Regions from separate parts of the Arthrobacter sp. CC3 genome, predicted to be linked through region 1. Evidence: predicted binding sites of a transcription regulator. Region 1 holds the regulator's gene; the other holds the start of a gene.

What was found. Region 1 encodes HrcA, which represses chaperone genes, less so after heat shock. Its sites were predicted from a motif close to TTNGCACTCGNNNNNNNCGAGTGCNAA; they were not measured.
Region 2: groES (co-chaperone GroES) is a predicted target of HrcA. The motif match lies at 5,425-5,451, and genes of this name have one in related genera.

The regions. Positions count from the first base shown of each region.
Region 1 is NZ_JARCCY010000004.1:142,610-152,459, forward strand. Features, by position in the region: gene ybeY (rRNA maturation RNase YbeY) at 1-390, opposite strand, end outside; gene PV761_RS03860 (PhoH family protein) at 387-1,475, opposite strand; gene PV761_RS03865 (GerMN domain-containing protein) at 1,850-2,812, shown strand; gene PV761_RS03870 (16S rRNA (uracil(1498)-N(3))-methyltransferase) at 2,885-3,661, opposite strand; gene dnaJ (molecular chaperone DnaJ) at 3,664-4,791, opposite strand; gene hrcA (heat-inducible transcriptional repressor HrcA) at 4,906-5,919, opposite strand; gene PV761_RS03885 (DUF3097 domain-containing protein) at 6,166-7,017, shown strand; gene PV761_RS03890 (DUF4870 domain-containing protein) at 7,163-7,582, shown strand; gene hemW (radical SAM family heme chaperone HemW) at 7,652-8,881, opposite strand; gene lepA (translation elongation factor 4) at 8,907-9,850, opposite strand, start outside.
Region 2 is NZ_JARCCY010000006.1:152,620-165,246, forward strand. Features, by position in the region: gene PV761_RS05170 (glutamate--cysteine ligase) at 1-957, opposite strand, end outside; gene PV761_RS05175 (glycoside hydrolase family 3 N-terminal domain-containing protein) at 1,135-2,799, shown strand; gene PV761_RS05180 (shikimate 5-dehydrogenase) at 2,857-3,687, shown strand; gene PV761_RS05185 (class I SAM-dependent methyltransferase) at 3,714-4,949, opposite strand; gene PV761_RS05190 (hypothetical protein) at 5,005-5,403, shown strand; gene groES (co-chaperone GroES) at 5,610-5,903, shown strand; gene groL (chaperonin GroEL) at 5,988-7,598, shown strand; gene PV761_RS05205 (response regulator transcription factor) at 7,820-9,460, shown strand; gene PV761_RS05210 (hypothetical protein) at 9,555-9,920, shown strand; gene PV761_RS05215 (NAD(P)-binding domain-containing protein) at 9,917-11,032, shown strand; gene PV761_RS05220 (DUF389 domain-containing protein) at 11,070-12,038, opposite strand; gene PV761_RS05225 (acyltransferase family protein) at 12,250-12,627, shown strand, end outside.

The sequences.
Region 1 (9,850 bases):
TTCGGGGTCGGCGTGGTCGTAGCCCAGGAGGTGCAGGATCCCGTGGGTGGTCAGCAGCAGCATCTCGTCCTGGGTGGAATGTCCGGCGTTGCGTGCCTGGACTTCCGCCACCTGCGGGCACACGGCAATATCGCCGAGCATGCCCTGCGGCGTCGGCTTGTCCGGCGTACCCGGAGTCAGTTCGTCCATGGGAACGGACAGGACGTCGGTGGCGCCGGGCTCATCCATCAGCTCGATATGGAGTTTTTCCATGGCGGGTTCGTCCACGAGGAGGATGGAAAGCTCGGCCTGGGGGTGGATGTACAGGCGTTCGAACACATACCGGGCCAGGGCAACCAGCTGGGCTTCGTCCACCCGGACGCCTGATTCGTTGTTTACTTCGATGCTCATGCGTGTTCTCCCCGCTTCTCCCGGGGCACGGAATGCTTCACCCGGTTCCTTTGTGCCTCATCCCAAATGCCGTAGGCGTTGACAATGTCGCCGACGAGGCGGTGGCGCACTACGTCTGAGGCGTCCAGCACGCTGAAGTTGACGTCGTCAATGCCCTGGAGGATCTCCTCCACGATCCGGAGGCCGGAACGGGTGCCGAACGGCAGGTCCACCTGCGTGACGTCCCCGGTGACCACCATTTTGGAGCCGAACCCGAGGCGGGTCAGGAACATCTTCATCTGCTCCGGCGTGGTGTTCTGGGCTTCGTCGAGGATGATGAACGCGTCGTTGAGCGTTCGGCCGCGCATGTAGGCCAGCGGGGCCACTTCAATGGTGCCCGCCGCCATCAGCCGCGGGATGGACTCCGGGTCCATCATGTCGTGGAGCGCATCGTAGAGCGGCCGCAGGTACGGATCGATCTTGTCGCTGAGCGTCCCGGGCAGGAAGCCCAGCCGTTCGCCGGCCTCCACCGCCGGCCTGGTGAGGATGATGCGGCTGACTTCCTTCTGCTGCAGGGCCTGGACGGCCTTTGCCATGGCGAGGAAGGTCTTGCCGGTGCCGGCCGGTCCGATTCCAAAGATCACCGTGTTCGCGTCGATGGCGTCCACATAATTCTTCTGGTTCAGGGTCTTCGGCCGGATCGTCTTGCCACGGCTCGAGAGGATGTTGTAGGTCAGCACCTCAACGGGGTTCTGGAGCGACTGGCTCCGGAGCAGGGCAGCGAGCTGCTGCAGCACCGCCGGTGTGATGACTGTGCCCCGGTCAACGAGGCCCCTTACTTCATGGAGCAGGCGCATGATCCTGGGAACGTCGGCCGCGGGGCCGCTGATGGCCAGTTCATTGCCGCGGACATGGAAATCCACGGCAGGAAACTGTTCCTCGATAAAACGGAGGGCCTCGTCGTGACTGCCGAGGGACTGAACCATCTGTTCGGAGTTGTCGAAGATGACCACCTCCGTCCGGACACCGGGAAGACTGTGGGGAAATTCACCTGTGGTGCGCTCACCGGCGCTGAACCGGGGCCTTCCGTTTGTTGCTTCAGTCATGGTGCCGGCCTGCGGGCCTCTGGTCCCCTCCAGTTAGGAAAATTGTTTCTCTGGCCGATCACTTCGCCCCCGCTGCTTCAGCGTCGGACTCCGTGCGCGGCCGAGTCCTTATATCTTACGCCAGTAAGCCGTCCAGGGGCCGCGGGGCGTGCCCGCCAGGCATTTGGCCGCGACCGCTTCGTTGCAGATTCCCGTCATTAGGTATCAACTTCGTATCGGCCTCGTATCGTTCCCGTTGCAGTTCGGCAATCCGTCCGCAAACGCCGCAGGGCGCCTGGAACTCTATGTAATGCTGGAATCCATCGCGGGCTTTCGCCCGCCACGGACCACTTCATCGACAACGTTTATAGGACAGGGCAGGTACCGGGATCACCATGGAGAGCAGGAACCCACGACGCCGGCAGGCAGCAGGAGGCAGGCGGAAACGTTCCGCCGTGCTCCTGTTTGTGCTGCCCGCCGCCATGGTGCTGTCCTCCTGCGTCGCCACTCCCCAGCCGTCCACAAACACCGCTGCCAGCACGCCCCAGACCGTCACCGGGTCCGCCACCGCGGGCGTTCCCAGCACGAGTGCTCCACTGGAAACCACGCAGGCTTCCAACAAGGCACCGGTGTACTGGATCGGGCGCAGCAACGAGAACGTCTTCCTGTACCGCGAATTCCGCGATGTCCCGGAGCAGGAAAACCCGGTGACCAGGGCCCTGCGCTCCATGATGTCGGATAAGCCGCTGGATCCCGACTACTTCACGCCGTGGCAGAACCCGAAGAAGCTGGCTACGTCGATTTCCGGCAAGAACGTCATCACGGTGGACGTCTCACCGGATGCCTTCAACAGCAACCTCGACGAGGACATGGCCAAGCGCGCCATCCAGCAGCTGGTCTACACGGCAACGGCCGCGGGAGCGAGCTCAGGGCTGGTGGACTCGGGCCAGCAGATCCAGGTGGTCATCCTGGTTGACGGGCACACGGATTACCTGGCCTTCAACCACGTTCGGCTCGGCAGCCCCACTCCCCGCGGGGCGGGCATGGTGGCTCCGGTATGGATCATCGATCCCCAGGAGGGTGTGGGCGTCCCCGACGGCAGTGTCAAGATCAGCGGACGAAGCACGCTGCCCGGGGGAAAACTCAAGTGGAAAATCCTGAAAGTCGACGGCAGCAGTGACAAGACGGCCTATTTGGGCGGCGATGTCACCGCCTCGGCAGACCAGGCACAGTCCGGACTCTTCTCGCTGAATGTCAACCTGGCACCTGGAAACTATGAGATCCGGGTATTCCAGGCCGACCCCGGGAAACCCGACCGGGAACTGAACGTGGACTCCCGCGGTTTCAAGGTTGCCTAGCGCCTGAGCGCTTCCCCCTGGAGGGGCAACGCCACGTGGCGCCCGTGGACAGCCGCTGCCGGTGTCCGGTGGCTACCAGCGGCCCAGGATGTCGCTGGCGAGGACGGTGGCGGCCGGTCCTGCCGTGGACGACCTCAGCACGTGGTGGCCCAGAAGCGCCGTCACGGCGCCGGCCCCGCACAGCCGGGTGACCTCCCGCGGACTGATGCCGCCTTCGGGCCCCACAATCAGCAGGATTTCGCGCGGCCCCGGCACCGGTGCACCGGAGTTGTTCCCGCACCACGCCTCGAGCACGCTCCGTAGCGGGCGCACGGCATCCTCATGGAGGATGATGGCCAGGTCCGCGGCGGAGACTGCCGCCTGAAGTCCGGCACCGTCGACGGCGGCCCGGACTTCGGGAATCCAGGCCCGCCGCGCCTGTTTGGCAGCTGCAGTCACCACGGACTGCCATTTGGCATGGGCCTTCGCGGCCCGTTCGCCTTTCCATCGGACGATGGACCGTTCGGACTGCCACGGGATGATGGCGTCGATCCCCAGTTCGGTGGCGGTTTCTGCGGCGAGTTCGTCCCGGTCGCCTTTGGCCAATGCCTGGACCAGGACCAGGCGGAGGTCCGGGCGCTCCTCGGTGTCGAGGACGGAACACTCCACTGTCAGTTCACCCTGGCCAACGGCGGCGACCGTGCCGGTCAGCCTTTTGCCAGCGCCGTCGGCGATGTCAACGGACTCCCCCACGGCAATCCGCTTGACGGTGACCGCATGCCTCGCTTCTGCGCCTTCGAGGACAAAGTGCGAACCGGGAGCCTGGTGGTCCAGGGCTCCGGGGGTTGCGAAAAAGACCGGGTTGCTCACCGCTACAGGTTACCGAGCCGGTCCCGCAGCTTGGCGAAGACACCGCCGCTGGCGGAGAGTTTCCCTTCGGTGTACTGCTCGCCACGGAGTTTCGCGAGCTGGCGCAGCAGGTCTTCCTGCGCGGCATCAAGCTTGGCCGGAGTCTCGACCTGGAGGTGGACTTTCAGGTCGCCGCGGCCGTAGCCCCGGAGGTGGGTCACGCCGAGGCCGCGAAGGGTGATGACTTCGCCGGACTGGGTACCCGCCTTGACGTCGATCTCCTGCTGGCCGTCGAAGGTGTCCAGGCTCAGTTCGGTGCCAAGGGCTGCTGCAGTCATCGGGATGTGCAGGGTCGCGTGGAGGTCATCGCCGTCGCGTACGTAGGTGGCGTCATTGTTGACCCGGATCTCCACGTAGAGGTCGCCAGAAGGTCCGCCGGCGGGTCCGGCTTCGCCCTGGCCGCCCAGCTGGATCCGGGTTCCGGTGGCCACGCCGGCAGGGACCTTGACGGTCAGCGAACGCCGGCTGCGGATGCGGCCCTGCCCGTTGCACTCGTTGCAGGGATCCTTGATGACGGTTCCGAAGCCCTCGCAGGAGCCGCAGGGCGCCGCGGTCATGACCTGGCCCAGGATGGAACGGACGGCCCGCTGGACCTGGCCGCTGCCACCGCAGATGTCACAGCGGACGGGGTGGGTCCCGGGCTGGCAGCAGGAGCCTTCACAGGTGGGGCACGTTACGGCCGTGTCCACTTCGAGCTTCTTGTTGACGCCGAAGACGGCGTCGCGGAGGTCGATGCGGACGCTGATGAGGGCATCCTGCCCGCGGCGGACGCGCGAGGCAGGTCCGGACGAGCCGCCCGCACCGAAGAAGGTGTCGAAAATGTCCTGGAAGGCGAAACCCTGCCCCGAGTAGCCGGCGCCGCCGAAACCGTTGTCAGTGCCGTTCTCGTTGCCGGTGGTGTCGTAGACGCGGCGCTTCTGCGGATCGGACAGCACTTCATAGGCGTGCGTGACAGCCTTGAAGCGGTCCGAGGCATCCTCCCCGGGGTTCACGTCCGGGTGCAACGTGCGCGCAAGCTTTCGGTAGGCCTTCTTGATCTCTTCGCCCGTCGCTTCGGGTGAGACTCCAAGAACGTCGTAGTGGCTGCTCAAAGTTCGTATCTCTTCCTGGTTGTACTGCCTGTAATGCCTTGGGTGGTGCCTATGATGCTGCTGCCGCCCCCGGAAGCCGGGACACGGAAGCCTGGTTGGCTGATGAAGGGCCGGTCAAGGCCCGAGGATCCTGGAAAGGTAGCGTGCCACGGCACGGACCGCGGCCATGGTGGTGGGATAGTCCATCCGGGTGGGCCCAAGTACGCCCACCTTGGCACTGGAACCGGGCCCGTAGCCCGTGGCCACCACCGAGGCTTCCGCGAGGCCGTCGTAGGGATTCTCCCGGCCGATGCTGACGGTCACGCCGCGGGGGTCCTGCGCCATCTCGCTGAGCAGGCGGAGCATGACCACCTGTTCCTCAAGCGCCTCGAGGACCGGGCCGATGCTCAGCGGGAAGTCAACGTTGGACCGCGCGAGGTTGGCGGTGCCAGCCATGACCATCCGTTCTTCGCGGGTACTGCTGGCCAGGGCATCCAGGCCGCGGGCCAGCGCCTGGGCGGCGTGCCGGCGTGCCGGTTCACAGCTTGCGACGACGGCGGGCAGCGCTTGCGGGAGCAGGCTCAGCGGTGTCCCCGCCAGGCTCTTCAGGAACCGTGTGCGGAGGCCTGCGACGGCCTCGTCGCTGAGCTCCTGGCCGACGTCGATGACCCGTTGTTCGACCTTTCCGGTGTCCGCAATCAAGACAGCGAGGACCTGGCGCGGCGCCAGCAGCACAAACTCGATGTGCCGCACCATGGCACGGCTGAGGTGCGGATACTGCACCACGGCCACCTGGTTGGTCAGCTGCGACAGCAGCCGCACGGTACGCTCCAGGACGTCGTCCAGGTCGTCCGAACCTTCGAGCAGCGTCTGGATGGCCCGGCGTTCGGCCTGCGACAGCGGCTTGACGGCGGAAATCTGGTCGACGAAGAGCCGGTAGCCCTTGTCAGTGGGGATCCTCCCCGCGCTGGTGTGCGGCGCCGTGATCAGGCCCTCATCTTCCAGGGCCGCCATGTCATTGCGGATGGTGGCGCTGGAGACTCCCAGATGGTGTCTCTCCACCAGGGCTTTGGAGCCCACAGGTTCGCGGGAATGGACGTAGTCCTCCACGATGGCGCGCAGTACTTCTAGCTTGCGTGGTTCGCTCATTCTCCACCTCCGATCGGCTTAACCCGGGCCGCGGACCGGCTTTTTCGCCTGCCAGATCCCGTCTACCGTTAGCACTCGTCATGTCTAAGTGCTAACCAGTCTAATATGAGTCGCCGCGTTGTTAGCATTGGTACCGCTCCGGGCGAAACTCCGGAGCGGTACGGGACAGGCACGTCCGTGAAGCCACGGCGCCCCTGTTTCACTTCTCCTGTTTCACATTTTCTAGCGCAAGGTTGTGTCTACCCGATGTCGTACCAGAACTGGGGCCCGCAGGACATCACGGCTCCCCGGAAAGCCGAACTTCCCGAAGTGCCGGTTGAACGCGGCATGGTGCTGGAAGACGTGCAGTCCGGCTGGGTGGGCGCTGTCACCAGGGTGGAAAAGTCGGGCGGCATGCACGTTGTGGCATTGGAGGACCGGCGCGGCAAGTCCCGCACGTTCCGCCTCGGCTACGGATTCCTCCTGGAGGGCCTGCCGATCCGGCTGATGCCCCCGGCCCCGCGCGCCCAGGCCGCCTCCGCCGCATCCGGCAGGACCGCCTCCGGATCCGTGCGGGTGGCGGGCCAGCGCGCCCAGGTGGCCAAGGCCAGCCGCATCTGGGTGGAAGGCAAGCACGACGCCGAACTTGTGGAAAAAGTCTGGGGTGACGACCTCAGGGTGGAGGGCATCGTCGTCGAGCCCTTGCACGGCATTGACGATCTCACGGCGGCGGTTGCAGCATTCCGGCCGGGTCCGGGCCGCCGGCTGGGAGTGCTGGTGGACCACCTGGTTGCCAACTCGAAGGAATCACGGATCGCCGATGCCGTGATGGCGTCGCCCGGCGCCGCGGGCAACGTCCTGATCGTGGGCCATCCCTACGTGGACGTGTGGCAGGCAATCCGGCCGGCAGTGCTCGGCATTGACGCCTGGCCGGTCATTCCGCGGGGCGTGGACTGGAAGACCGGGATCCTGACTGCCTTCGGCTGGCCGCACGAGACCAAGGAAGACATCGGCCTGGGCTGGCAGAAGCTGCTGGGGGCGGTACGCACTTACGCCGACCTGGAACCGTCCCTGCTGGGCCGTGTGGAAGAGGTCATCGACTTCCTCACCGTGCCCTAGGCAGAAGTTAGCAGCGCCCCGGGCGGAAGTCGAACTCTCCGAATGCACCCGTGAACCAGTATTCTTGATACGGCGGTTGTTGCTCCTGTGGCAGCGTCCGCTTTTCCGGGAACCACCGCACCACTGCAATCCGAAGGACGACACCTTGGCAGAAGACGCACGTGAACAACGGGACAACCAGGCCGGCCATGGCCAGCCCCAGTATCATGGTGTCCCCGCCAACGCCCTGCCGCTGACGGCCAACGAGGACCGGCAGTGGGCTACCCTCGCGCACTTCGGCGGCATCCTTGGGTGCGTCCCGTCGCTGTTGATCTACCTGATCTTCAAGGACCGCGGACCGTTCACGGCGCAGGAATCGAAGGAAGCGCTGAACTTCACCCTGCCTCCCACAATCGCTGCAGTCATCTGCAACATCCTGGTGCTGCTGCCGGTGGTGGGCAACATCTTCGCGGTGCTGGCCACTCTGATTTGGATCGCCGTGACGTGCTTCTCCGTTGCTGCCGGAATCCATGTGAACCGGGGCCAGCCGCACCGCTACGACTTCAACCTGCGCTGGATCAAGTAGCGGGCGCAACGCGATTGGCGGCGCCGAGCACCGGCGTCGCATCCGGCCGGGACAAACCCGGCCGGTAACTTAGTCGGGCAGGATCCTTCGCACCACGGCGTCGGCAAGCAGCCGGCCTTTCAAGGTGAGCACCAGCCGGCCGCGGAAGGCCGACGCGGGATCCACCAGGCCATCCGCGATCAGCCCGGCCACCGCGTGCTGTCCGGACTTTGCCAGCCAGGACACATCGAGTCCGGAACTGAGCCTGGCTTCGAGCATGACCCGCTCGACGTTCCGGGTTTCGGCGTCGAGCGTTTCGCGGCCCGCCGCCGGCGATACACCGCCGGAAAGCCGCCCCGCATAGGCCGTAGGGTGCTTGACGTTCCACCAGCGGACTCCGCCGACGTGTGAATGCGCACCGGGGCCGATCCCCCACCAGTCGTCACCACGCCAGTACGCCAGGTTGTGCCTGCACGCCTGCTCCGGCGTGCGCGCCCAGTTGCTGACCTCGTACCAGCCAAGGCCAGCGGCACTGATGAGTTCCTCGGCGATTTCGTACTTGTCGGCATGGTCGTCGTCGTCGATTCCTGGGACTTCGCCGCGGCGGATCTGGGCGGCCAATTTAGTGCCGTCCTCTACGATCAGCGCGTAGGCGCTGATATGGTCCGGTTCGTAGGACAGGGCGGTCTCAAGGGAATAGCGCCAGTCCGCCAGCGACTCCCCCGGAGTGCCGTAGATCAGGTCAAGGCTGACGGACAGTCCGGCGTCCCGGGCCCACTGCACCACCTGCGGCACCCTGCTGGGCGTGTGGGTGCGGTCCAGGACCTTCAGGACATGCGGCACGGCTGACTGCATCCCGAAGGACACGCGGGTGAAACCGGCATCAGCCAGTAACGTGAGGGACTCCGGGGTGACGGAATCCGGGTTGGCTTCGGTGGTGACTTCAGCGCCGGGCTCCAGCCCCCATTCGTTGACTGCTGCGGTTAGGATGCGGGCCAGGTCCTCGGCGGGCAGCAGAGTGGGCGTGCCGCCGCCGAAAAAGACGGTGCCCATCCGGCGGTCCGGCAGTCCGCTCGCCTTCAGGGCATGGGCGGCAAATTCAACCTCGGCAATGGCCGTGGACGCATAGGCGTCCTGGGACGCCCCGCCGCCGAGTTCGGTGGCCGTATAGGTGTTGAAGTCGCAGTACCCGCAACGCACGGCACAAAAGGGGATGTGGACGTACAGTCCAAATCCCCGCTGTGCAGCGCCGTCGGCGGCCTGCGCTGGCAGCAGGCCGTCCGACGGCGCGGGGTCACCCAGGGGCAGGACGCTGGGCATCAGCGGGTCCCCCGCTGCGCGTGGCTCACTTCTTCTTGGCCTTGTCCTTAGATTCGTCGGTGGTGAGGGCGGCGATGAACGCTTCCTGCGGCACCTCCACCGTGCCCACCATCTTCATGCGCTTCTTGCCCTCTTTTTGCTTCTCCAACAGCTTGCGCTTACGGGAAATATCGCCGCCGTAGCACTTGGCCAGGACGTCCTTGCGGATGGCACGGATGCTTTCACGGGCGATGATCCGGGAACCAATGGCAGCCTGGATCGGCACCTCGAACTGCTGGCGGGGAATGAGCTCACGCAGCTTGCCGGTCATCATCACACCGTAGGCGTAGGCCTTCTCCCGGTGGGTGATCGCACTGAAGGCGTCCACCTGTTCGCCCTGGAGCATGATGTCGACCTTCACAAGGTCGGCCACCTGGTCGCCGTCGGCCTTCCAGTCCAGCGAGCCGTAGCCGCGGGTCTTGGACTTGAGGATGTCGAAGAAATCGAAGACGATTTCGGCCAGCGGCAGTCGGTAGCGGATTTCCACCCGGTCCTCGGAGAGGTAGTCCATGCCGCCCATCACGCCGCGCCGGCTCTGGCACAGCTCCATGATGGCCCCGACGAACTCGTTCGGCGCCAGGATGGTGGCGGACACCATCGGCTCACGGACCTCCGCAACCTTGCCGGTGGGGTATTCGCTGGGGTTGGTCACGTGGACAACCTTCTTGTCCTCCAGCGTCACCTCGTACTCCACGTTGGGAGCAGTGGAAATCAGGTCCAGCTTGTACTCGCGTTCGAGGCGTTCACGGGTAATTTCCAGGTGCAGCAGGCCCAGGAAGCCGACGCGGAAGCCGAAGCCCAGCGCAGCCGACGTTTCCGGCTGGTACACCAGAGCGGCGTCGTTGAGCATGAGCTTCTCCAACGCGTCGCGGAGCACCGGGTAGTCGGTGCCGTCCAGCGGGTACAGGCCGGAGAAAACCATGGGCTTGG
Region 2 (12,627 bases), on a different contig from region 1:
CAGGTGCTCGGTGACCAGCTGCTCCTTGCCCTGGGCGTCCAGGATGATGATCGCATCGAGGCCGTACCGGGCCGCACGCCACTTGTTTTCCTGGAGGTGCCAGGGCGGCATGGTGGGAATGGTGCCGCCGTTGTCCAGGATGGTGGAGAATTCGTCCACCAGGCACTGGGTCAGGGCCGCAATCGCGCCGACTTCCTCCAAAGTGGCCAGGCCGTCGCAGATGCGCATCTCGATGGTGCCCAGGTTGGGTACCGGGCGGATGTCCCAGCGGATCTCTGAGATGGTGTCGATCACTCCGGTGGTGAACATGTCCTGGACATAGGATTCGTAGTCCGCCCAGGTGGAGAACTGGAACGGCAGGCCCGCGGTGGGCAGCTGCTGGAACATAAGCGCGCGGTGGGACGCGTAGCCGGTGTCCTCGCCGCCCCAGAAGGGACTCGAGGCGGACAGCGCCTGGAAATGCGGGAAGTAGTTCAGCAGGCCGTCCAGCACCGGCAGGACCTTGTCGCGGCTGTCCAGGCCCACGTGGACGTGCACGCCGTAGATCACCATCTGGCGCCCCCACCACTGGGTGCGGTCGATGAGCTTGGAATACCGTGCCTTGTCCGTGACCGGCTGCAGCTGCGGCGGGCTGAACGGATGGCTGCCGGCGCAGAAAAGCTCAACGCCCATCGGGTCGGTGACTTCCCGGACGGCGGCCAGCGAACTGCTGAGGTCCGCCTTGGCCTGCGCCACTGTCTCGCAGATGCCGGTGACGAGCTCCACCGTGTTCAGCAGGAGTTCCTGCTTGATGTGCGGGTGTTCGTCGTCCTCGTTGAGCTCGGGGTGGTTGGCGGCCACGCCGCGCAGCACCTCATTGGCTACCGAAGCCAGTTCGCCGGTCTGCGCATTGACCAGGGCGAGCTCCCATTCCACACCAAGAGTTGATTGCCTGGATGAAGCGAAATCAATCTTCATGTGGTCCCTTCACTGTTCCGCCGTCCGTTGCAGAAGCAGCCAGAGGGCGGGCAACGGGTGGTTCAAGTCTAGTGCAGGGGTAGCATCGAGATGATGGCTTGGTTTCAAGGACGCAGTGACAGTTTTCACACAAGGACTTTCCGTAAAACAGCGACGACGCTGGCGGTGACGGCGGCAATGCTTGCCACCGCCGCCTGTACCGGCGTTCCTTCCCCGGCACCCTCCTCCGGAACGCAGTCCGGAACTCCATCGTCAACGGCGCCCGCGTCCGGCAGCGCCTTGCGTTCCGCGCCCGCCGCGTCGGGAAGCCCGGCAACGCCCACGCCGTCAATCCCCGACCCCGGGGAACGCCAGCTGGGCTGGGGACCGCAGCAGAAGGACGAAGAGGCTGCCCGCGCCGCCGTCGCAAAAATGAGCGTTGAACAGAAGGCCGGCCAGGTGCTGATGCCCTTCTTCACCGGAACCGACTTTGCCGCCCACGCCGCCACCATGGAACGGCTGCACCTGGGCGGATCAATCGTCATGGGTGACAACGTGCCGCGGTCCGCCGACGGAACCGTTGACACCGCCGCGATGGCCTCGGGGATAGGCCTCCTGCAGAAGGCGGCCAGGGCGGACGGACGCACCTGGCCTGCCGTCATCGGAGTGGACCAGGAAGGCGGTGTTGTGGCCCGGCTGCGGGCACCCTTGACCGAGTGGCCGGCCCCGATGAGCTACGGGGCCGCCGGCAACGCCGGCCTCGCTGCCGACGCCGGCAGGGCGCTCGCCGCGGAACTTGCCGGGCTCGGCTTCACCGCGGACTTCGCGCCGGCCACGGATGTCACGGCCGGCCCGCTGGACCCGACCATCGGAGCCAGGGCCATGTCCGGCAACCCTGATGCTGCGGCGACCCTCGGCGTCGGTTTTGCCCAGGGAATGCTGGCCGCCGGGCTCCTGCCCGCCGCCAAGCATTTCCCCGGGCATGGCTCGGTGGCCGTCGATTCGCACGAGAACCTGCCGGTGCAGAAGGCAACCGTGGCGGAACTCCGGGCGAAGGACTGGAAACCGTTCCAGGCTGCCATCGATGCCGGCCTGCCCATGGTCATGACCGGCCACATCTCCGTGCCCGCCCTGGAGCCGGGCGTGCCGGCGTCATTGTCCAAACCGAGCTACGCTGCCCTCCGGGGCATGGGATTCAAGGGTGTTGCCGTGACGGATGCACTCAACATGGGCGCGGTGCAGAAGCGGTTCCCCGGGGAGTCCGCCGCACCGCTGGCACTTGCTGCCGGGGCGGACCTGCTGCTGATGCCCGGGGACGTGGCGGCAGCGCATGCCGCGGTGGTCAGCGCCGTCAGCACCGGGGCCCTCCCGCCACAGCGCCTCGACGAGGCTGCGCAGCGGGTGGTGACCATGATGATGTGGCGGGCCCGCACCCCTGCACCCCCGGCCGCCGCGCCCGGAAGTGGCTCCGCCCTTTCCCAGCGGGTCTCAGCAGCGGCAGTCACCGTCCTGGCCGGACCGTGCCATGGACCGATGGTGCCCGGCAGTGTCCGGGTGGCCGGCGGCAATGACCAGGACCGCGCACGTTTTGCGCAGGCCGCCCGCGCGGCCGGCATGACGCTCGGCGCCGGACCGCTTGTGACGCTGATCGGCTACGAGGGGCCCCCGGCCCAAGGCGACGTGGTCGTGGCGCTTGATGCGCCGTGGCCGCTGGCAGGCTCGGCTGCCCCCGCCAAGGTGGCCCTCTACGGCCGCAGCCAGGAAGCGTTCAACGCCCTGGTGGCCGTGCTCGCGGGCAAGGCGCCCGCACCCGGAAAGCTGCCGGCCGCCGTCGGACCTTATGCGCCCGGAACTGGTTGCTGACGCGTCGCTCCGTGGCGTAACAGTGCTGTCCGGGCTTCCGGGGCGTTTAATGGACCCGTGCCAATTCTGAATAAAGACATGACCCTGTGCATCTCGCTCTCGGCCAGGCCGAGCAACAACGGGACCCGCTTCCACAACCACCTCTACGACCAGCTGGGCCTGAACTGGATCTACAAGGCTTTCGCGCCCACGGACCTTGGCCAGGCGATTGCCGGCGTCCGGGGGCTGGGTATCCGGGGCTGCGCGGTGTCCATGCCGTACAAGGAGGACGTCATTGCGCTGGTGGACGTGATGGACCCTTCGGCCAAGGCCATCGATTCGGTCAACACCATCGTGAACGACGGCGGCAAGCTCACCGCCTACAACACGGATTACACGGCGATCGAGCAGCTGTTGCAGCGCAACGCCGTTCCCGCGGACTACTCGGTGCTGCTCAAGGGTTCCGGCGGTATGGCGAAAGCGACGGCCGCGGCGCTCCGTGACGCAGGCTTCCGCGACGTCACCATCGTTGCCCGCAACGAGGCGTCAGGTAAGCCGCTCGCGGACCTCTACGGATTCAAGTGGAGCGCCGAACTGCCCGCGGCGGACGCCGGCGGCACGGCGGACATGATCATCAACGTGACGCCCGTTGGTATGGCCGGCGGTCCCGACGCCGACGCACTGTCCTTCCCCCCGGAGGCGGTGGACGCCGCGAAGGTGGTGTTCGACGTCGTGGCGCTGCCGGCCGAGACGCCCCTGATCAAGGCTGCCCGGGCTGCCGGGAAGACGGTCATCACCGGTGCCGAAGTGGCCACCATCCAGGCACTGGAGCAGTTTGTGCTGTACACCGGCGTCCGGCCCACGGACGAGCAGGTCCGCGCGGCCGAAGACTTCATGCGGGCCCAGTAACACGGAATGCCCGGTAACGGGACAGGCTAAACCTTGGGCTGAACCGGCTCCACGGAAATGGCAACCCGGTCCTCGCCGATCCTGGTGAGGACCAGGGTGGCTGTCTTTTTGCCCTTGGACCCCTTCCCGCCCCCCGCGAGGAGCTGCTTGCGGAGCTCCTCCGGAGTGACCGACGTGCCGCGCTTCTTGATGTCCAGGACGCCGATGTTGTGCTGCTTCACCCAGGCTTTGAGGGCCTTGACGTTGAACGGCATGACCTCCAGGACCTTGTAGGCCCTGGCAAACGGGGTGTCCACCAGCTCCGGCGCGCAGATGTAGGCAATGTGTTCGTCCACGAGGTGGCCGCCCAGCCGCGCCGCGACATCCGCCACAAGCCCGGCGCGGATGACAGCCCCGTCAGGCTCGTACAGGTACCCTTCCACCGGGCCCACGGGGGCCACCGGTCCGCCGTCGAACCCTTCCGCGCTGGTGATTTCGGCAGCGCCCTGCGGGCCGAGCAGCAGGGCGGCGCGCCGGACGCCGGGGCGGCTGACGGCGTTGAACCAGAGCGCGACTTCGGTGACGTCGCCGCCCACCGAGACCCACTGCGCCTCGCAGCCGGCAGGGACTGATTCGTGCGGCATGCCGGGCCCCATCTTCACGCCCACCGCGCGGCCGGACTCGGCGAGGGATTCCACGAAGGACAGCGGCGGCGAGAATTCCTCCGGATCCCAGATCCGGCGCGTGCCCGAGGTGGAGGTGGTGCGGCGGGCGGGGTCCAGCCAGACGCCGCCCACGCCGTCCAGCGGGACGGTGGTGGCATCGGAGTGGACCACGCTGGCGTGCGGGAAGGGAATCAGGTTCATGGTGGCGCAGGCGGCGGTGGTCTCGTCCATTTCCACTGCCGTGACCCGGATGTCCATGGAGGCCAGCGCCATGGCATCGGCGCCCAGCCCGCAGCCGAGATCCGCCACGTGCTCGATCCCCGCGGAGGCAAACCGTTCGGCGTGCCGGGCGGCGACATTAAGGCGCGTGGCCTGTTCGAGGCCCGCCTGGGTGAAGATCATCTGCCGGGCGAATTCGCCGAATTTGGCCTCAGCCTTGGTCCGCAGCCTGGACTGGGTGAGGACTGCCGAGACGAGCGCGGGGGAGTGGCCTGCTTTCCGGAGCGACTCATTGAGCCGGAACGCATCGTCCTCCCGGTACGGGCCAAGCGACGCCAGCAGCTCCCAGCCTTCGCTGGTCAGGAGCGGAGCGATCAGGTCCTGCGGTGCGTCAGCCATGTCATCAAGCCTAATCGAGGCGGCGGACACCCGCGGTGCCGCTAGGGTTGGAGGCATGGAAGACAGCGCAGGGCCGCAGCCACCCGTAGAAGACCAACGCAATGACCACCACCAGCCCACGGGCCTTGCCAGGTACGCCCGCCCCGCGCTGATCGCCGGTGCCGCCATCGCCGTCGTCTGCCTGGCGCTCCTGGTGATCATCTTCTTCCTGGACTCCTTCAACGCAACCGTTTACTCGGTGGGCGGCAAGAACATCCAGGACGACACCGACGAGGCGCGGCAAATCCGCGAGTCGTACGCCGCTGTCCGCGCAGGCGGCCTCGTGTTCCTGATCGCCTCGGTTGCGACGGCGCTCGCTGCCGCCGTCGTGCTGTACCGGAACCGCAACGTTACGAACGACGACGACACGGACGATGGCGACGACGTCGACTTTGATGACCTGGCGGGTCGCTAGGCGTTCACCGGTGACGAAATTCTGGCACTCGCCTTGACCGAGTGCTAACGACTACATAGAGTCTTCATTAGCACTCTCCCTAGGAGGGTGCTAACACATGGAGAACTGCCAGCCACGCTGCTGCCGGCACCGCGACGACGGTTTGCACGCACAGGCGCAACGGTTTTCCAGTCCATGAATTTGCTGACGTAGAAGGAGAGGTCCGAGTGTCGGTCTCTATTAAGCCTCTTGAGGATCGTATTGTTGTCCGCCCGCTCGAAGCAGAGCAGACCACGGCTTCCGGCCTGGTAATCCCGGACTCCGCACAGGAGAAGCCGCAGGAAGGCGAAGTTGTCGCAGTAGGCCCCGGCCGCTTTGAAGACGGCAACCGCGTTCCCGTCGACGTTGCCGTTGGCGACGTTGTTATCTACTCCAAGTACGGCGGAACCGAAGTCAAGACCGGCGGCACCGAGTACCTCGTGCTGTCCGCCCGCGACGTCCTGGCGATCGTCGTAAAGTAACTCTTTGACCCCGCGCCGCCGATCCGTCTGATTCATTTCTGACTGGTCAGCGGCGCGGGGTTTCTGTCTCGAAAGGACACAACCATGGCAAAGCAGCTTGCGTTTAACGACGCTGCCCGCCGGTCGCTTGAAGCCGGCATCGATAAGCTCGCCAACACTGTCAAGGTGACGCTTGGCCCGCGCGGCCGCAACGTCGTGCTGGACAAGAAGTGGGGCGCTCCCACCATTACGAACGACGGCGTGACCATCGCCCGCGAAGTCGAACTGGATGACCCGTTCGAGAACCTTGGCGCGCAGCTGGCCAAGGAAGTCGCCACCAAGACCAACGACGTCGCCGGCGACGGCACCACCACCGCCACCGTCCTGGCGCAGGCACTGGTCAAGGAAGGCCTGCGCAACGTTGCAGCCGGCGCAGCTCCGGGGCAGATCAAGCGCGGCATCGAGGTCTCGGTTGAGGCCGTCGCAGCACGCCTGCTCGAGAATGCCCGTCCCGTCGAGGGCACCCAGGTTGCGAACGTTGCAGCCATCTCCGCCCAGAGCGATGAGATCGGCGAGCTCCTGGCCGAGGCTTTCGGCAAGGTCGGCAAGGATGGTGTGATCACCATCGAGGAGTCCTCCACCACGCAGACCGAACTGGTCCTCACCGAGGGCATGCAGTTCGACAAGGGCTACCTGTCCCCGTACTTCGTCACTGACGCGGAACGCCAGGAAGCAGTCCTCGAAGACGCCCTCATTCTGATCAACCAGGGCAAGATCTCCTCGGTGCAGGACTTCCTGCCGCTGCTGGAAAAGGCGCTGCAGAGCTCCAAGCCGCTGTTCATCATTGCCGAGGACGTTGAAGGCGAAGCCCTCTCCACCCTGATCGTCAACCGCATCCGCGGCACCCTGAACGTCGTTGCCGTCAAGGCACCCGGCTTCGGCGACCGCCGCAAGGCCATGCTGCAGGACATCGCGACGCTCACCGGCGCACAGGTTGTTTCCCCGGAACTCGGCCTGAGCCTGGATTCCGTTGGCCTCGAGGTGCTCGGTACGGCCCGCCGCATCACGGTCACCAAGGACAACACCACCATCGTTGACGGCGCCGGATCGGCCGAGGACGTTGCGGCACGCGTTGCCCAGCTGCGGGCTGAACTGACCCGCACCGACTCGGACTGGGACAAGGAAAAGCTCCAGGAGCGCCTGGCCAAGCTGGCCGGCGGCATCGGCGTGATCAAGGTTGGCGCAGCCACCGAGGTTGAGCTGAAGGAAAAGAAGCACCGCATTGAGGACGCCGTGTCTTCCACCCGCGCTGCCCTCGAAGAAGGCATCGTTGCCGGTGGCGGTTCCGCCCTCATCCACGCCCTGAAGGCGCTGGACGAGGACCCGTCGGTCACCGCACTCGAAGGTGACGCAGCAGCAGCTGTGGGCATCGTGCGCCGCGCCCTGGTCCAGCCTGTGCGCTGGATCGCCCAGAACGCCGGCTTTGACGGCTATGTCGTCGCTGCAAAGGTGGCGGAATCCGCCATCCACCATGGCTTCAACGCCAAGACCGGCGAGTACGAAGACCTCATCGCAGCCGGTGTCATTGACCCCGTCAAGGTGACCCGCGCAGCCCTCCGCAACGCCGCCTCCATCGCAGCGCTGGTTCTCACCACCGAGACCCTCGTTGTCGAAAAGCCGGCCGACGAGGACGAGCACGCAGGCCACAAGCACTAGCGTGCAGTCAGCGCTGTACTAGCGCAGCAAAAATAGGCCGGTCCGGCCAGGCGGTTCCCAGGAACCGCCCACGCCGGGCCGGCCTTTTCGCGCCCATTTTGAACCCCTGCACATCCCGCTCTTACACCCCGGTTCGGCGCTTTCTGCCCGAGCTTGTGCACCCGGCACCCCCGGCGTACCGTGGCGCTTAGATGGAGCTTGGAACGGTGCGGGGAGGCATCATGGCAACGTCTGAAGGCGGCCTGGACAGAGGCCGTTCCGCCTTCGAGGAGCATCGCTGGACCGACGCCTTCGAGCACTTCCTCGATGCCGACCAGCACGGCGGGCTTCCCGCGGCAGACCTCGAGCGCCTTGCCACGGTGGAAATCCTGACCGGCAAATCCGACGCCGGAATCGAGACCCTCACCCGCGCGCACGAGGAGTACCTCGTCGTCGGCGACGTGGTGGGCGCGGCCCGCTGCGCCGGGCGGATCGGCATCCATCTGATGAACTCGGGCCAGCCGGCCCGGAGCGCGGGATGGTTCGCCCGAGCCGGACGGCTGGTGGCAGAGCTGAACGAACCCTGCGCAGTGGAGGGCCTGCTGCTGATTCCCACGGCACTGGGCATGCTGTTCGGGGGCAACCCCGAAGGTGCCCGCCGGGGGTTCACGGACGCCCTGGCCATCGGGGAGAAGTTCCAGGACCGGGACCTCATCTCGCTTTCGCTGCTGGGAACGGGCCAGGCCTGCGTGGCGCTCGGTGACATCAGCACCGGCGTCGGGCTCTTTGATGAGGTGATGGTCGCGGTAACCGCCGGAGAGCTCTCGCCGGTCCCCTCGGGGATCATCTACTGCGCCGTAATCGGCACCTGCCACCTGGCCTTCGATCTACGCCGCGCCCTGGAATGGACGGCCGCACTGGACCGGTGGTGCGGCGGACGGCCGGACATGGTCCTGTTCAGCGGCCAGTGCCAGGGCCACCGCGCCGACCTGTACCGGCTGCACGGGGCCTGGGATGACGCCGTCAGCGCCGCGAAGGACGCGCAGCGGCTGTCCGCGGCGGGAGATTACCAGGCACTTTACGGCGGTTACTACCAGCAGGGCGAAGTGGAACGGCTGCGGGGTGAGTTCGCGGCGGCCGAGGAATGCTACCGGCAGGCGGCGCGCAGCGGCTATGAGCCCCAGCCGGGACTCGCGCTGCTGAGGCTGGCCCGTGGGGACGTCCCGGCCGCCCAGACCCTCATCCGCAGGTCAGCCGATGCCGCCGACCTGGCCAACCGCCGCCACCTGCTGCCGGCGCTCGTGGAGATAGAACTGGCTGCGGGTGACACAGCCGCTGCGCGCCGGGCCGCCGACGAACTGGCATCCGTGGCGCAGGACTGCGGGATGCCGATGCTGCAGGCTGCCTCCTGCCAGGCCACCGGGGCCGTCCTCCTCGCCGAAGGAGAACCCGCCCTGGCGCGGCCGGTCCTGCGACAGGGGTGGACGCTCTGGCGGGAACTGGGCGTTCCTTTCGAAGCCGCGCGCTGCCGCACCCTTGTGGGCCAGGCCTGCCGCGCATCCGGCGACGACGACTCGGCGGAGATGGACTTCGAGGCGGCACACGCTGAATTCCTTGCCCTCGGTGCTGCCCCCGCCGCTGCCTGGGCAGCCTCGCTCCAGTACACACCGGCGCACGACGCGCGGCCCGGACCCCTGACGCCGCGCGAACTTGAAGTACTCCGGCTCGTGGCCTCCGGGATGGCCAACCGGGCCATCGCCGGGGAGCTCTACCTGAGTGAAAAGACCGTGGCCCGGCATGTCAGCAACATCTTGCTCAAGTTGGGGCTGCAGTCCAGGGTGGCCGCCACCAAGTATGCCTACGACCACGGGCTCACACAGTAAGCCGCGGGCTGCATAGAACTGCCCAGCCCCGCCCGGGGCAAGATACATACTTCTGCCGACGCGGAGCGCAAGGACGCGGACCTAGTGTCGAACTATGAACCTTCCCGTCCTGGCCGGCACATTCTCGACCGTGCTGTTCGCCCTTGGCCTGCTGCCGATGCTTCTCAAGGCAGCACGGACCAGGGACCTGGCGTCCTATAGCCTCAGCAGCCTGGTCCTGAGCAACGTGGCCAACGCTGTCCATTCCGTGTACGTCTTCCACCTCCCGGCGGGCCCGATCTGGCTGCTTCACGCACTCTACGTGCTGGCCTCCGCGCTGATGCTGGTGTGGTGGCTGCGCTACCGGACGGAACGGCGCGGTCCGGAGGCCCTTCGCGGTCCGGAGGCCCTGCGGCCGGGAAGCGACCGGGAGGGTTCATCGAATGAATCCATAGCGGTTGAACAGGAGGCACTGCAATGAGCAACAGCAACGACGACGCGGCGGCAGTCGAAGTGCTTGACACCCTGGTCATCGGAGGGGGCCAGTCCGGCCTTGCCATCGGCCACTACCTCAAGCGCCAGGACCGGAAATTCCTCATCCTGGATGCGAATCCGAGAATCGGTGACGCCTGGCGGCAGCGCTGGGACACCCTGAGGCTGTTTACACCGGCGAAGTACGACGGCCTTCCCGGCGTGCCGTTTCCGGGAGACAGGTTGTCCTTTCCCCGCAAGGACGACCTCGCCGACTACCTTGAAAACTACGCTGCCACCTTTGACCTTCCGGTGCGTACCGGGATCCGGGTGGAGAGGCTATGGCGGGAACAGGGGCGGTTCGTCGCGGTGTCCGGCGGCCGCCGGTGGGAGGCCGGCAACGTCGTTGTGGCGACCGGCTGCACGCAGGCGCCCAGGTTGCCGGACTTTGCGTCCGGGCTGGATCCGTCCATCGTCCAGCTGCACTCCAGCGAATACCGGAATCCGGGCCAACTCCGGCACGGCCGCGTCCTCGTCGTGGGACTGGGCAACTCGGGAGCGGAAATTGCCCTGGAAGTGAGCAGGACGCACCCCACGGTGGTGGCAGGGAAGCCGAGCGGAGAGCTGCCCGTGCGCCACGGCCGGAACGCCGCACGCTTCGCCCTGCCCGTGGTGCGGTTTCTGGGGATCCACGTGCTCACCGTCGACAACCCGCTGGGGCGTAAGGCCGCACAGCACAAACTGGCGCATGCCGACCCCCTGATCAGGACCAAACGCAAGGACCTTACTGCTGCCGGTGTCGACATTGTGCCCAGGGTGACCGGAGTGCAGGACGGGCGGCCTGTTGTCGCGGGCAGCCCCCTCGACGGTGTGTCCAACGTGATCTGGTGCACGGGCTACCGTGAGTCCTTTGACTGGATCGAACCGCAGGTATTCGACGACGGCGGGCGGCCCCGGCAGCGCCGTGGCGTGGCCACCGACCTGCCCGGCCTGTTCTTCCTCGGCGGGGAATTCATGTACGCCGCCACATCGGCGACCCTCATCGGTGCGTGCCGGGACGCCCGGTACCTGGCGGGAAAGATCCCGGCGGCAGCTTCGTTGGCCGCGCGGTCGTTGGCCTAGTGCCCTGCCTTGGCCCGTGAATGCCTTGGGCCGGAGGCTAGCTCCGGGCGCGCAGCGCCTGGCGTCTCAGCCTCCGGGCCATTCCGTCCGGCAGCCGTTTGGTGATGATGCGGTAGAAAATGAGCACGGCAAGCGCCGATGCCACGATGCCCACAAGGTTGAGCAGCAGCTGCAGGGCGGACCCCGCAGCTTTCTGGTACTCGCCAAGGACGAGCGCCACGGCCACGAACCCTGCGGCGGGAACGGTGGTCACGGAAATGAAGACCCCGATCAGGGCGGCCGAGCGCCGGCTGATGACGGAGAGCATCCCGGCGGCACCGGCCAGCACGGCAACGATCAGCGAATAGGGTCCGGGGTGGTAGATGAACTCGACGGCGGACCCGGTGTCGAGGGTGTTTGCGGGGAAGAGCCCCAGCGGCACGGACAGCCAGGCCGTCAGTGCAGCCAGGAGCATGGCCACAGGAAAGCCGACCCCCAACGCCACGGCGGCACTGCGTCCCAGTTTCCATTTGCGCTGGGCGATGGCGACCGCAAGGGCTGCGAGCGGTCCGAATTCCGGTCCAACGGCCATGGCCCCGACGATGGCGATGGTGGAATCCGTGACAATACCGATCGCGGCCAGCTGCGTTGCCAGTACCAGGAATGCCAAATAGCTCCACGTGAGCCGTGAATCCTCCCCCGTCTGGCGCGTCACCTCGTCCCAGATCATGGCGTCGGCGCCGTCTCCCGGCGCTGCGGCTTCAGCCCGGTCGGCGCGCCGGGAGAGCATGAGCTCCGGCATGGAAATGGCAATGGAGCCAAGCTCCTGGACCTTCAGGACATGCAGCTTTTCCAGCAGCTCCTCGACTGCTTCCCGGGCCACGTGGACCACCACCACGTCGCCCGGCGGCTGGATGGACGCGCCCCTGTGCACGGCTACTTCCGCCGCACCGGTCTGCTGGGTGCAGCTTTCAACCACCAGGTCGGAGAGCTCAGCGGGAATGCACATACGCACCTGAACGATCACTTGGCCACTCCTCGCGTTTCCGGGTTCCAGCACCCGCTTCGTCACCAGCCTAGTTTCCCGGCCGCCGTCCGAAGGCGCCCTCCTCTGGAAACTCCCAGCTAGGAGTGCCTTAATGGAAGCCGGGGGTTCTTTTCGCCTGCTTCGGCGATTGGCGATGAAAGTTACGATTCGGTAACATGGATGCTTTGGTTATCCGCTTGAGGGGTTTTCTATGTCTGTGGCGAGAGCCCTAGCCTCGCCGCGCCGCAGTGGCGCCGGAGCTGAACCGAGCCGAAAATCAAAGTTCCGGCCTGAAATTCAAGGCCTGCGATCCTTGGCTGTGCTGATGGTTGTCAGCTATCACGTCTGGTTCGGGCGGGTGTCCGGCGGGGTGGACGTGTTCCTGCTGATCTCGGCTTTCCTGATGACCCTGCAGTTTGTGGGCAGGTACGAGCAGGGGAGGCCGATGGCGCTGTTCAGGCATTGGCTGCACCTGTTCCGGCGCCTCTTGCCGGCGGCGGTCACGGTCATGGTCGCTGTCCTCGCGGCGAGCTTCCTCCTCCTGCCCCGCACGCGCTGGCTGGATATCATCGCCCAGGGCTGGGCCTCC